3 regions of the Paenibacillus sp. 1-18 genome follow, and region 1 is predicted to be linked to each of the others. Evidence: riboswitches for the same ligand, from Rfam matches in the RefSeq annotation. Region 1 holds a riboswitch; each other region holds the start of a gene.

Region 1 (4,252 bases):
CGCTATAATATTGGACCGCAATGCTCAGGCTGCCATAATCCTTCGTACCTGGAGACGCAGCCATACGTTCAGCCACTTCCTTTTGGATCATGACCACGATATTCTCCAGAGGAAGCTTGTCCTCCAGCAGCCTCATCAGAATCGGTGTAGTAACGTAATACGGCAGATTAGCCACCACGCTCACTTTACTGACCCCTGCAAAATCAGAGGCGAATACCTCGCGCAGATCCAGCTTCAGCACGTCCCCGTGACGCACCTTCACATGCTCATAAGGAGCCAGCACTTCCTCCAGAATTGGCAGCAGCCGCTGATCAATCTCGACAGCAGTTACAACCTTGGCCGATTGCGCCAGCTTTTCAGTTAAAGCACCAATGCCGGGACCGATCTCAAGCGCGCCCTTGGTATCATCCAAGCCAGCAGCACTCACAATCTTGTTCAGAATATTTTGGTCAATTAAAAAGTTTTGTCCCAAACTCTTTTTAAACGAAAAACCGTGCCGCTGAATAATTTCCTTCGTACGCCGCGGTGTTGCTATATCTTGAATCCCTGTCATACGGATATCACAATCCTTCACTTTCGATTTGTGCCAGCGCACTGGCGAATTCCTCAAGACTGATCTGAAATACAGCGAGCCGTTTATGCAGCTGCTTCCCGTTACAATAGCCAATACCCAGTACATTGCCGAGCGCCATACGACGAGCAGCAGCATTCGGATGGGTGATTAGTCCGGCGTCAATCAAATCCGCCCACTCAATCAGTGGATCGGCTCCTTCCACCGTCGTATGTACTCGTGCGAGGGCGTGTCTGATGGCCTCCGGTGAGGCATTTTCCACCCCGATATCCCCTTTACGCGTCGCTTCCGCCTCGGGTATAAAGGCCTGCTTACAGCCGGGTACCTTGGAGGCGATAATTTTACGGATGCGCTCTCCCGCATGATCGGGATCTGTCAAAATAATGACACCCCGCCGCTCTTGTGCCAATGCAATTTTGCGCAGCGTCATTTTATTAATGGCGGAGCCGCCAGTTTCTATGGTATCCGCCTCGACAGCACGGCGAATCGCCACCGTATCATCCCGCCCCTCGACCACGATCACTTCCTTGATCATTTGTGTTTCCCTCCACTGCTACACAGCATGCTATATTTATCTTTCCCTGCTTTTGAAAACAAAATAAGAAGAGGATATCCTCTTCTTAGCATGGCATAACTATGATGTTAATACTATCGCATTGCCCTGAACATACACAACCTGTTTTAGTTGATTTCAGGCTTTACCGGCCCGATTACATATACGGTTTTACCGTGCTTGCGACCAAATTGATTAGCCCGGCTTAAACTCTCATAATACACATCAATTTTGTGGCCTTTAATGGCGCCACCGGTATCCTCCGCACGGCGGAAGCCCACCCCTTCAATATACACCCACCAGCCGATTGGAATGATGCTTGGATCGACAGCGATGGTGCGCCCTTCCGTGACACGTGTACCGGAAGCGGTACGTGTACCGAGACCTGACTCTTGTGAGGAGTACGCCGTCATGGAGACATTTTGCAATACTTTGCTGTATTTAAAATCTACACCTGCTTTACGGACAGCATTGCCCGAACTCACCCGTGTTGCCTTAACGGCATCTTTTGGACCGACAGAAGCAGCCAGAACGACCGGCTTTTTCTTCGTTCCTACTGCAATTACCTTATCCACGCGCTTCTGTGCGACTTCCTTGTTGACCAGCTGCTTGGATACCAATTTTCCGTCATGGTATACCTTCTGAACATGCTGGACTACAACACCTGATTTACCGCTTTGGATGACCCGATTATCGCCTTTATAAAGACTCGGATCGGATGTTTTGATGACCTGATAAGGCACCTGCTTCTTCTGTTCGACCTGCTGTTTCTTCACACGGACGATTTTTATGTCCATGTTAGACGAAACAGAAGCATCCAGCGCAGGATAAACCTTGTCATTTGACGATAATTTATAGCCCGAAGTGCGAATGGCACCCTCTACTGTATTTTCTGTTGTGTACAGCTTTTTCGTCTCATTGCCTGAGGATACTTTAACTTGAGTGGCACGTTTGATGACGATACGATCCCCATCCTGTATTGCTCCGTTCAGCGGCATAGAAACCGTATCATGCGGCTGAAGTGAAATGGAATGCTCATTGAGCAAACCTTGGAGCTTGGATTCCCGGGTTTCCACCGCAGATGCCTTACCATTGATGACAAAAAAGACCTGTTTTTTAGCTTGAGTATACACCAGAATTGAAATCATAATCGTTAGTGCGATTAGAAAAATAGCAACCAAAGCAGCCTGGCGCACATTTTCCTTCTTCCAACGCAATACGTAAGACATGCTGGATGAGCGTGACTCATGGGTCTCCTCTTTTTGGAAAATGCCCATTTCCTCCGTCCTCCTTACATAGCCCGCCGTCTAGAGTAAGACATAGTTGAGATTTGACGTGACTATAACAGATTTTCTACAAGACAAGCCCGTACTGCGACTGTCCTGCACCATGTACCCGTCTTCGCGGCATGCTGTCCTCCCCTGTTTAACCACAGTATGATGACAGATTTTCTTTTATTCACAACAAAAAAAGCCAAAGAAAGAGACTAGAGAGCTCTTTCGTGGCTTCCGGCATGTAGTGAATATGCGGAAAAATCATGCACGAGATGGCTTCTCTCTTGTTACGCTTACGGGGTTAGCTGTCGGGTTCGGACGTAGAGAGTCGCCCTAGCTTGGGTCAACCGCTCATGGCGGTCGCCTTCACATTCACCCCGAAGACCCAGAAAGAAATCGAAATATGGCTTCTCCACCTGATCTATCCCATTTCGGATAGAGCTTTGGTCGAGCCGACTGACGAAAGGGATTATCTCTTCGCCCCTTATGCCGAACCTGCAGTAAGCCATACCGGTTCCCCCGTTCCCTGTTAAGGGACTCAGCGAGACTGGTTCATGAAATGACTTGTTGGAGTTTACATCCAAACAACAATTCACTGAAAAGATGATATCCTGTTTCTATGCATGTTGTAAAGCAGGTTTCAAGTACATTTTTTAAAATATTCGGTTAAAATATTGTAATATTCTCGAGTTTCCTGCAACAAATTCATGATTAGCTCCGTCTATCTCATTATTTTGATTTGTTTTTTCTCTTTTTCACCGAATGTCAAATCGTTCCAAGGCATTTTGGGTCGTTATAGACACCAATTCCTCCACCGTAATCTCCTTGATTTGGGCGGCAGCCTCTGCCACCAGTCTCACATGTGCAGACTCATTCCGTTTTCCACGAAATGGATGAGGTGTCAGATAAGGCGCATCCGTTTCAATGAGCAGACGGTCCAGTGGAACCTGCGCAAGCACCTCTTTGGGCTGCTTTGCATTTTTGAACGTAATTGGCCCACCGAAGGAAAGGTGAAAGCCCATATCCAGCACCATTTTAGCTGTCTCCCAGCTTCCGGAAAAGGAGTGCATAACTCCGCCAACCTCACTCGCTTTTTCCTCACGTAAAATCTTAATAATATCTTCATGTGCATCCCTGTTATGGATAACAATGGGCATATTCAGCTCCCGAGCCAGACCAATTTGACTTCGAAGCACACGATGCTGTACATCCTTCGGTGATGTATCCCAATAATAATCCAGACCAATCTCACCGATGGCTACAACCTTTTTGTGACTGCATAACGATGCAATCCATTCCAGGTCGCCCTCCTGCATTGTAATAGCATCCTGTGGGTGCCATCCGACTGCCGCGTAAATAAAATCATACGTCTCGATCAATTTCATGGTAGATGGAATCGTCTCACGATTGAATCCGATATTAATCATCCGGGTTACTCCCGATTCGACAGCACGCGCTATTACTTCTTCACGATCTTCGTCAAATTGAGGCGCATCCAAGTGGGTATGAGTGTCGAATAATTCCAAGGTTCTGATCTCCTTTTTTTACTTTCATTGTTATATATTTGTCTATTGTTTGACAAAATAATTCCTTATTTCGGCAGGAAGCCTGTCTTTTACCCTATTCAATTTATCTTGTGGATAATACATATGATATTTCCCTCGGTGAATGCCACTAATAGAGCGTACAATTTCCGACACTTCGGAAATCTCTCTCACTTCACCCTGGCGACCAAGCAGTAGAATCTGGTTGTCCGTCGAGCCACCCTTACGAAACACATCATAAGGAAGATCGGTCGGAAAATCAATTTCAAGATCATATTCCGGGTGTAAACCAACCTCAGCCAAAGCTTCT
Region 2 (4,252 bases), on a different contig from region 1:
TCATAAAGCTATCCTTGATCGCATGCTTCAAGATGCTTTTATCCAGCATGCGTTTACGTTGTTCCTTCATGATCAAGCACCCCGTTCATCCATTCTCATTTTCTTCTTCATGCTATTCTTCATCACATGGTCAAAAATTCAGCTACAGGCCCCAATACGATGACTGGCAAAAAGGTCAACGCACCAATCAACAGGACAACTCCGATCAGGATAGCCCCAAACAGCTTGTTGTCCGTGCGAAGTGTGCCCGTCGTCACCGGAGTCGGCGCTTTGGCATTCAATGAAGCCGCAACAGCCAACAGTGCAACCATAGATACATACCGTCCAAAGAACATCACTACGCCTGTCATAATGTTCCAAAACACGTTGTTATCCGCAAGACCTTCGAATCCCGAACCGTTATTTGCCGCAGAGGACGCATATTCATAAAGCACCTGAGTCAGCCCATGATATCCGGGGTTTGTGACCGCATCATATCCCCAATGACTCATAAATGCGAGCGCAGTCGGGGCCAGAATGAGAAACGGGTGTACCAGAATGGCAATCGCAATTAGCTTCATTTCCTTGCCTTCAATTTTCCTACCCATAAATTCCGGGGTTCTTCCGACCATCAGTCCGCATATAAACACACCCAGAATCGCGTACATCAGCATGTTCATCAGCCCGACACCCTTGCCGCCGAAAATGACGTTTAGCATCATTTCACCCAAAGCAGCCATACCACCCAGCGGGGTCAGAGTGTCATGCATATTATTGACCGAGCCCGTCGTTGCCGCTGTCGTCACCGCAGTGAATAATGCCGATTGTCCAATGCCAAAGCGCACCTCTTTCCCTTCCATACTTCCTTGAGAAGCATCCACACCCAGCGCCTGTATCAGTGGATTCCCCGTCTTCTCAGATACGTACGTAATGGACAGAAAAATGAGGAACAATACCATCATCGAGCTAAAAATAATCCAGCCCTGCTTGCGATTACGGGCAAACAATCCAAAGGTATACGGCAGCGAAGCCGGCATCACCCACATAGCCAAAATTTCCAGCACGTTCGTCCAGGGACTTGGATTCTCAAAAGGATGCGCAGAGTTGGCTCCCGCATAACCGCCTCCATTCGTACCTAAATGCTTGATGGATTCCAAGGAAGCAATCGGCCCCAAAGCAATCTGCTGCTGTGTTCCGCTCAGCGTCGTAACATTCGCCGTAGGCTGTAGCGTCTGCGGTACCTTCAATCCAACCAGCACCAGCGTGAGCACAAAGGCAAGCGGCAGGAAAATCCGTATAATCGCCTTGATAAAATCTTGAAAAAAATTGCCCATTCCTTCACCGCGCCGCGTCAATCCTCTCATAAAAGCCGCAGCAACAGCAAATCCGGAAGCAGCCGAAGTGAACATCATCATCGTGACAAACGCCATCTGTGTCAGATACGTAAGTCCGCTTTCTCCACTATAATGCTGGAGATTCGTATTGGTCATAAAGCTGATCACCGTGTTAAAAGTCAATGAAGCTTCCATATTGCCGTTCCCAGCCGGATTGCCGGGAAGCATTCCTTGCAAACGCAACAACACATAGCTGATGATTACCAGCACGACATTGGTAGCAAGAAAGCTCATAACATACGTAGTCCAGCGCATACTCCCCAGCTTCTTCAAGCCTACAATCTTATAAATCAGCTTTTCCGTTCCGCCAAAAATCCGATCCGTCCGATTCGGTTCATTCGAGAATACATGATACATATAAGTGCCCACTGGCTTTACCAAGAGCAGCAATATGACAATCACAATCCCAATTTGCAGCAGCTCCATCCTCTATTCCTCCTTCAAAATGCTCCTGCGTGTGTAGAACAACAGACCTGACTCAGACCACCAATCGAATGCACACGTTTACGCCAAACCGCCATCTGTGAAGCCTGATCCATGATCTGCTGTTCTTGTCCGCTTCATCTTATAGCTGATTAGAACTTTTCAGGGTTCAGGAGCGCGTAGATTAAATACACCAACACCATAGCCGTGAGCGCAAGCACAACAATCATCCTTTTCGCCCTCCTTTAGAGGTCTGCGCATCACACCAGCGTACAAATAGCAGTATCGCTCCATAACTCACAGCCAGCACGAGCAGCATGTATATATCCATCATGTTCAAGCCCTCCCGTATAAAAAATCATAAAACAACTATGTTATAAGCGCTTATCCGTTCAGCAGAAAACCCACCTCTCCGTTCAATGTGTAAATCACATGATCCGCTCCCAATCCCCGATAAATTCCTTGTGGATTGCAGCCGTGCGTGATGACATAGATCAAATCTGATGTCAGTGGCCGACATATTTGCAGGAAACGGCAAGTCAGATTCAAGCTGTTTTCGAACAAATACACGCTGCCAATTTCTTTTTTGGGAAAATTCCATTTTCCCGCTTGCATCGTATTGATGCGTACAATGTGCTCCACACCCATTTTTTTGAGCTGTCGTTCCTCCTGAGCGCTATTGGTGAGTACCGCAAACGCCAGTTTTTTGAACATGAGCAACTTCACAAAACTTCTGCCCGCTTCATTCGGTGCAGTGACAATAATTAACCGACCTTCCATCAGTAGCTCCTCTCCCGGTATAAAAAGACAACAAAAAGAAGCCGAAGGAAAAAGGCTTTCCTCCGGCTTCTTACATATCCATGATAAAATAAACCATGGCTGCACACGGCGGTTTGTTGCCTCTCCCTGTACGCTTACGAGGTTAGCTGTCGGATTTGGACGTGAGAGTCGCCCTATTTCTGGCACTTGGCCAGAAAATTCACCCCATGAGACCACGGCTTCCAGAGCCTAATTAATCCCGATTGGTTCCCCCGCTCTTGCATTTGCAAAATTCAGCGCTTAAATAATTCGTTGCTGCATTCATTCTTGTTAATTGAAATTACGTCTTGAATCATACACCCGCACAAGGAACACTGTAAAGCTCACCTGTGGGGTTATAATCGTTCTTTGGAGCACAAAAGATCAATAATAACGCTTACAAAATGACTATGCTTCTCCCATCTCCTTGAATCTCTGTTTTTCACCCCTTTTTAAAAATGAAAGGCATGTCAATATTGGCGTAATGGGACGAGTTTTGTCCTTTTATTGTAAAAGCGAAAGTAAATGTGCTATATGCACCAGATAAACGCCGATTGAGCCTGCTTTTACGATGAGAAGCACAGCAATTCGCTCTATTTGCTGCGCAATTTACCGTTTTGAACAAAATGCGATTTTACAATAACAAAACACACGTTACATCTATTGCGACTTGCAACTCCGGTAAGCTGGCAGAAGATATTGAAAAGCTCTTGCGGGATAAATAAGATTCGTTTAAAACAAAAAAAGCACCCCTTCACGCAAAACGTGTCAGGATGCTTTTTTGGGTTATTGCTATTTGTAATCATGTCTTACATATAATGCGGTCGAGAGGACTCGAACCTCCACGGGCGTACGCCCACTACCCCCTCAAGATAGCGTGTCTGCCATTCCACCACGACCGCAAATCATAATGTTTTGAGGCAACGGATTTATTATACTCCCATAGCTTATATTTGTAAACCCAATTTTAATAATTATTTTATATGTAATATTAAGTAACATATAAAAGCTATAAAATATTTAATTTGACATTTTAGCAATATAAATGTGAATATATATTACATGAAACTTTAATAAATTCTAATAAACTGATTTTAAGGTTAAATAATATAACATCATTACTCATCTCAAGGAGGCGAACCACCCTGCATAAAGGCAATCGCTTACTAAATTACGCATTATTGTTGGACTCTTCCCTACCCGTCGGCGGCTTTACCCGTACTTACGGATTGGAGGAACTATTCCGAAACGGGCGCTTGACCTGTCTGCAAGACCTGGAACATTATATGCGGAACGACTTGTATCCTCAATTCACAACGCTTGACGGCATGGCCATCAAAAGCCTGTATGTCGCCATTCAACAGGAGGATGGCTGGCGTATCGCTCTTATTGATAAGCTGCTGCATACCCAACGTTCCTCTCTACAGCACGCGAAAGAGTCACGTCTGTCTGGTCAGCGTCTGATCAAGCTTGCCAAAGCGCTCTATCCTTGGCTTGAATTTGACCAGCTTGAAGCCATACTTATTCAATACAGCGCAATTGGTACACTCGCTACTGTTCATACCTGGATTAACCTGCTCCTTGGAAATGATGTGGAGCAGACTATTCACGGCTATCTTGCCGCAGCAGTATCCTTCTGTGTCGAAGATGCTTCCAAG
Region 3 (4,252 bases), on a different contig from region 1:
AAGGAACCTGGTATCGCAGCTTGACAGATGACTTGTTCCAGCGCAGCGGCATTATGCCCGATATCCGGATGGAAATCGACTCCTTCGAGGCCATTGTACGCTTGCTTCCAACCTGTAAGGCTTCGGCGTTGCTGCCCAAATCCTATTTGCGCAGCGAACTGCTGCGGGATAACGGACTCACTGCGCTGTACTTGCCCGACTTGAAGGAGACACGCCGAACGACCTCTCTCATTTATTCGGAGACGGCAGATCTCAGCTCGACAGCGCGAAGCTGGATTAGTGAGACACGTGCCTCATTTGCAGGCTATCGTATGGTGTAGTAGGGCTAGCCTTCTTCATTGACGTTAACGACCTCATCCTCGAAGCGGGCGATATTGTCATTGGAACCGATGATGACCATAATATCGTCTGCTTTTAGCCGATCCATAGCCGTTGGTGCAATGAGAATACCGTTAGCCGTATGAAGCGCTACAATACTGCAGCCAAAGCGGGTACGGGCATTCAGCTCTGATAACGTTTTACCATTGAGACATCCAGGTACATTGAGCTCCACAATGCTGTATTCTTTGGATAGCTCCAAATAGTCGAGCAAATTAGGCGTAACCAGCTGGTGGGCCACCCGTATTCCCATATCCCGTTCAGGATAAATGACGCGATCTACACCGAGCTTTTCCAACGCCCGTCCGTGCAGAATAGATATAGCTTTCGCTACGACTTTTCTCACACCCAGCTCCTTCAGCAATATGGCGGTCAGAATGCTTACCTGAATGTCATCTCCAATAGCAACAATACCGCAATCGAAATTACGGATACCCAGTGACCGCAAAGAATCCTCATCGGTAGCATCGGCTACGACAGTATGCGTCAGCATCTCACTCATACTGTCTACAACGTCCTCGTTCCGGTCGATGCCAAGTACCTCGCACCCCATGTCCACCAATTGCAAAGCCAGGCTTGAGCCAAATCGTCCCAAGCCAATAACTACAAACTGCTGCGTTTTCATATTACTCGAAAACTCCCTTATCCTATAATCATTTTGCCTTCCGGATGCCGATATAACTCCTTACCCTTTTTGGGTCCCAGTGCATAAGCCAGCGTGAGCGGGCCGAGTCGGCCTGCAAACATCGTCAGGGTAATGACCAGCTTGCCGATAACTGTCAAATCAGATGTAAGCCCCATCGACAGTCCCACCGTTCCAAAGGCAGACACTGTTTCGAACAAAATCATCAGAAAATGATGATCTTCGGTTGCCGATAAAATCATCGTTACCCCGATCACGAACAACAGCCCCAGCAAAGTTATGGTCAAAGCTTTGTAAATTCGTGCTTGTGCAAGCCGATACTTGAACAATACAATATCTTCTCGGCCTCGCAGCATGGAAAACACTGCTCCAATGAGCAGCGCAAACGTTGTTGTCTTAATCCCGCCCCCAGTTGAGCCAGGGGAAGCCCCTATGAACATTAATATAATGATGAAAAATTGCGTAGCCTGCCGCAAGCCTGCGATGTCCAGCGTATTAGCACCAGCGGTACGAGGGGTTACCGACTGGAATAATGATCCCAGTAGCTTGCCTCCCCAATTCAACGAGCCTAATGTTTTCGGATTCGTAAACTCAAAAACAAAGATGACGAGGGTACCGACTATAATCAGTACAGCGGTCATGCTAAGTACGACCTTGGTATGCAAGGACAGTCTCTTGCGTTTGCGATATTCTGCCAGATCCGACATCACCACAAAGCCGATGCCTCCCGAGATAATCAAAAAAATAGCTGTAAAATTAACAACGGGATCATATACATAACCTGTCAGACTGTGAAAGTGACCGAATAAATCAAACCCAGCATTGTTAAACATGGAAATCGCATGCCAGATTCCAAAATAAATCGCCCTGCCTACAGGCATATCAAAAGACCAGCGAACGGCAAATATCGTAGCGCACACACCCTCAATGACCAGCGAATACAATAAAACTTTACGGATCAAGCCAACGATTCCCTCTACAGAGGTCTGATTCATCGCCTCCTGCAAAATGAGACGCTCCCGCAAGGAGATGCGACGCTTGAACACCAGCGCGATCAGGGTGGCCATGGTCATAAAACCGAGACCGCCGACCTGAATGAGCGCAGCGATCACCACCTGACCAAAGGTTGTAAAAAAGGTTCCCGTGTCCTTAACGACAAGCCCTGTGACACAGGTCGCAGAGGCCGCTGTAAATAAAGCGTCTACAAACGCAAGCGGCTTCCCCGTTGTATTTGAAATGGGTAGCATTAACAATAAACTGCCTATCAGTATGATAACGGCAAAGCCTGCAACAAATATCTGTGGTGGAGAAAGCCGAAGCCAGCTGGCATTGGGGTTCATGAATCATCACTTCTCCTACTTGTTGAATTATGAGTATGGAGATCGCTCCGGGTGCAGATTGTTCCTCCGCTACTGCCAGCTCATAAAATCACCAATCTCTTTTCAGTTTCTTTCGTCCGTTTCTTTTAGAGAAAACAGAAAAGTATCCGCAAAGCGGGATACTTTTGCCTTTCAACACTCACTACTTCATACCTCACTACCTTATGAAACGTTTGGTGACTTTAAGGCGGGCAGCAGCGCAGCGGTCCATTTGAATCTGGAGAAGCGGTAGCGCTCGCCTTTGCCTCTGAATTTTAACCTTATCAGGGTTTATCTAATCCAATAAAATTCAGAGTCAACAGCGATCGGAAGATCAAATGGAACGCGGAGCGTCCTTAACTCAGCAAACTTTTACTCACACTTATACACACAAAAAAAGACACCGGAAAACCGAGTGCCTGACTGGGTTCCTGTTCACAGCCTACGAGGTTAGCTGACGGATTCGGGCAGTACAGTAGCCCTATTCACACGTCCGGTGCAAGACCGGCTGTAAAATTCACCCCAGTAACATGGTTCCCCCGTTTTCCTATGGAAATTCGGCTCAAATGTATAGCGTTACCTATTGTTTTATAGGCATTGCCTCAAGATTATAATCCTTCTGTATCCAGATCACAAAACCGATTTCGTCGAAAAAACGTTAATTTCGCTTTATTTTGCGAATAGGTAGCGTTTAATCGCAGTTTATCTTATTTTATTGAAACTTTAGGATGCTTTCACTCCATTTTCATGAATATCACAGCTGTGTTGGCGGGAACCTGTGCAGTGTGATATCTTTAATGGATGCACTTATTTACAGATTAAGGAGGAAACTCATGAATCCTATCGGGAAACCGGTCGTGCTCTCGGCCAATTTCAAAAGATTAGGCTTGTTGGGCGGGATTGGCCTGATTTGCTTTTTTATCTTTCAATTGCTTATTCCCTCGCTTAGCAATCCAAGTTCGGAATCATTGATGAACACAGCGACGATCAGCAAACAAGAAGCGGTTATACACGCATTAGAATTCGCCCGCTCCGAGCTGGGCTATACGGAATCACCGTCAGAAAAGCCTGTCGTCACCTATCAGGCAGAAACGGATTTTTACGGTTATTTATCCAGAGAAAAACTGCTTCAACAGTACGACCGTACATGGAAAAAAAGCTACCCTTATGAAACTTTTCGAGTCGATCTTGCTGATCCTTCTACGAAGGGCAAATTGCAAATTCATGTGGATTTATCGACCGGGAAAGTTGTTAGCTTTAAACGTGTGACCTCCAGTACCAATTACACACAAGCCGATATTTCTACGGATAAGCAAGCTCGCAGCAGGCTGATACGTGTGGCTGAGGGCGACATGACGCTTGAAGCAAAAGAGCAAGCGGCGTCCGTATGGGTCAAACGCTTTGGCTTTAAGCCATCGGACTTGAAGCTCGCGACCAGTGAAGGGGAGGGGGGATTAAGCTATACTGTAGTCGGTAAACAAATCGGCTCCTCGGTACTTACACTGGCGTTTACTTTTGAAGACGGGGATGTTCGCTCGTTCACACAGAGCTTTTCTGCCCCATCGTCCTATACCGATTATGTCAACAAGCAAACGTACTGGGCGAACTGGATGACCTATGCGGGTTATGCCTTGTTTAGCTTAGTATTGGGCATACTCGCGATCGTGTACGCATCACTCACACGGCGCCATACTTCCTTCGTACGCGGTATTGTTCTGTCCGTTGTGTATTTTGTTGCTACCATAGCGGGGACGTTGAACATGCTGCCTTTATTACAAGCAGAAGCAGGCAGTAAGGGAATGCTTATATTTCTGATGATTTTCCAGATTGGTGTTTCCCTCGCTATGGCCGTAGCACTCTACTTCTCCCTGGT

What was found. A riboswitch is a leader RNA that binds a small molecule or an ion and turns the genes downstream of it on or off. The one in region 1 is predicted to bind cyclic di-AMP.
Region 2: linked by a shared signal. The riboswitch ahead of L693_RS0100815 (hypothetical protein) and the one ahead of L693_RS0118790 (3D domain-containing protein) in region 1 are both predicted to bind cyclic di-AMP.
Region 3: linked by a shared signal. The riboswitch ahead of L693_RS0112005 (TrkH family potassium uptake protein) and the one ahead of L693_RS0118790 (3D domain-containing protein) in region 1 are both predicted to bind cyclic di-AMP.

The regions. Positions count from the first base shown of each region.
Region 1 covers NZ_ASSB01000299.1:15,302-19,553, forward strand. The annotation lists gene rsmA (16S rRNA (adenine(1518)-N(6)/adenine(1519)-N(6))-dimethyltransferase RsmA) at 1-553, opposite strand, end outside; gene rnmV (ribonuclease M5) at 561-1,106, opposite strand; gene L693_RS0118790 (3D domain-containing protein) at 1,253-2,401, opposite strand; cyclic di-AMP (ydaO/yuaA leader) riboswitch at 2,673-2,952, opposite strand; gene L693_RS0118800 (TatD family hydrolase) at 3,154-3,924, opposite strand; gene L693_RS0118805 (HD domain-containing protein) at 3,967-4,252, opposite strand, start outside.
Region 2 covers NZ_ASSB01000016.1:2,593-6,844, reverse strand. The annotation lists partial or broken gene kdpB (potassium-transporting ATPase subunit KdpB) at 1-70, opposite strand, end outside; gene kdpA (potassium-transporting ATPase subunit KdpA) at 123-1,799, opposite strand; gene kdpF (K(+)-transporting ATPase subunit F) at 1,949-2,026, opposite strand; gene L693_RS0100815 (hypothetical protein) at 2,181-2,576, opposite strand; cyclic di-AMP (ydaO/yuaA leader) riboswitch at 2,692-2,864, opposite strand; tRNA gene L693_RS0100810 (tRNA-Leu) at 3,414-3,496, opposite strand; gene L693_RS0100805 (urease accessory UreF family protein) at 3,740-4,252, shown strand, end outside.
Region 3 covers NZ_ASSB01000196.1:19,184-23,435, reverse strand. The annotation lists gene L693_RS0112015 (LysR family transcriptional regulator) at 1-320, shown strand, start outside; gene L693_RS0112010 (potassium channel family protein) at 326-1,003, opposite strand; gene L693_RS0112005 (TrkH family potassium uptake protein) at 1,021-2,361, opposite strand; cyclic di-AMP (ydaO/yuaA leader) riboswitch at 2,804-2,952, opposite strand; gene L693_RS0112000 (CPBP family intramembrane glutamic endopeptidase) at 3,213-4,252, shown strand, end outside.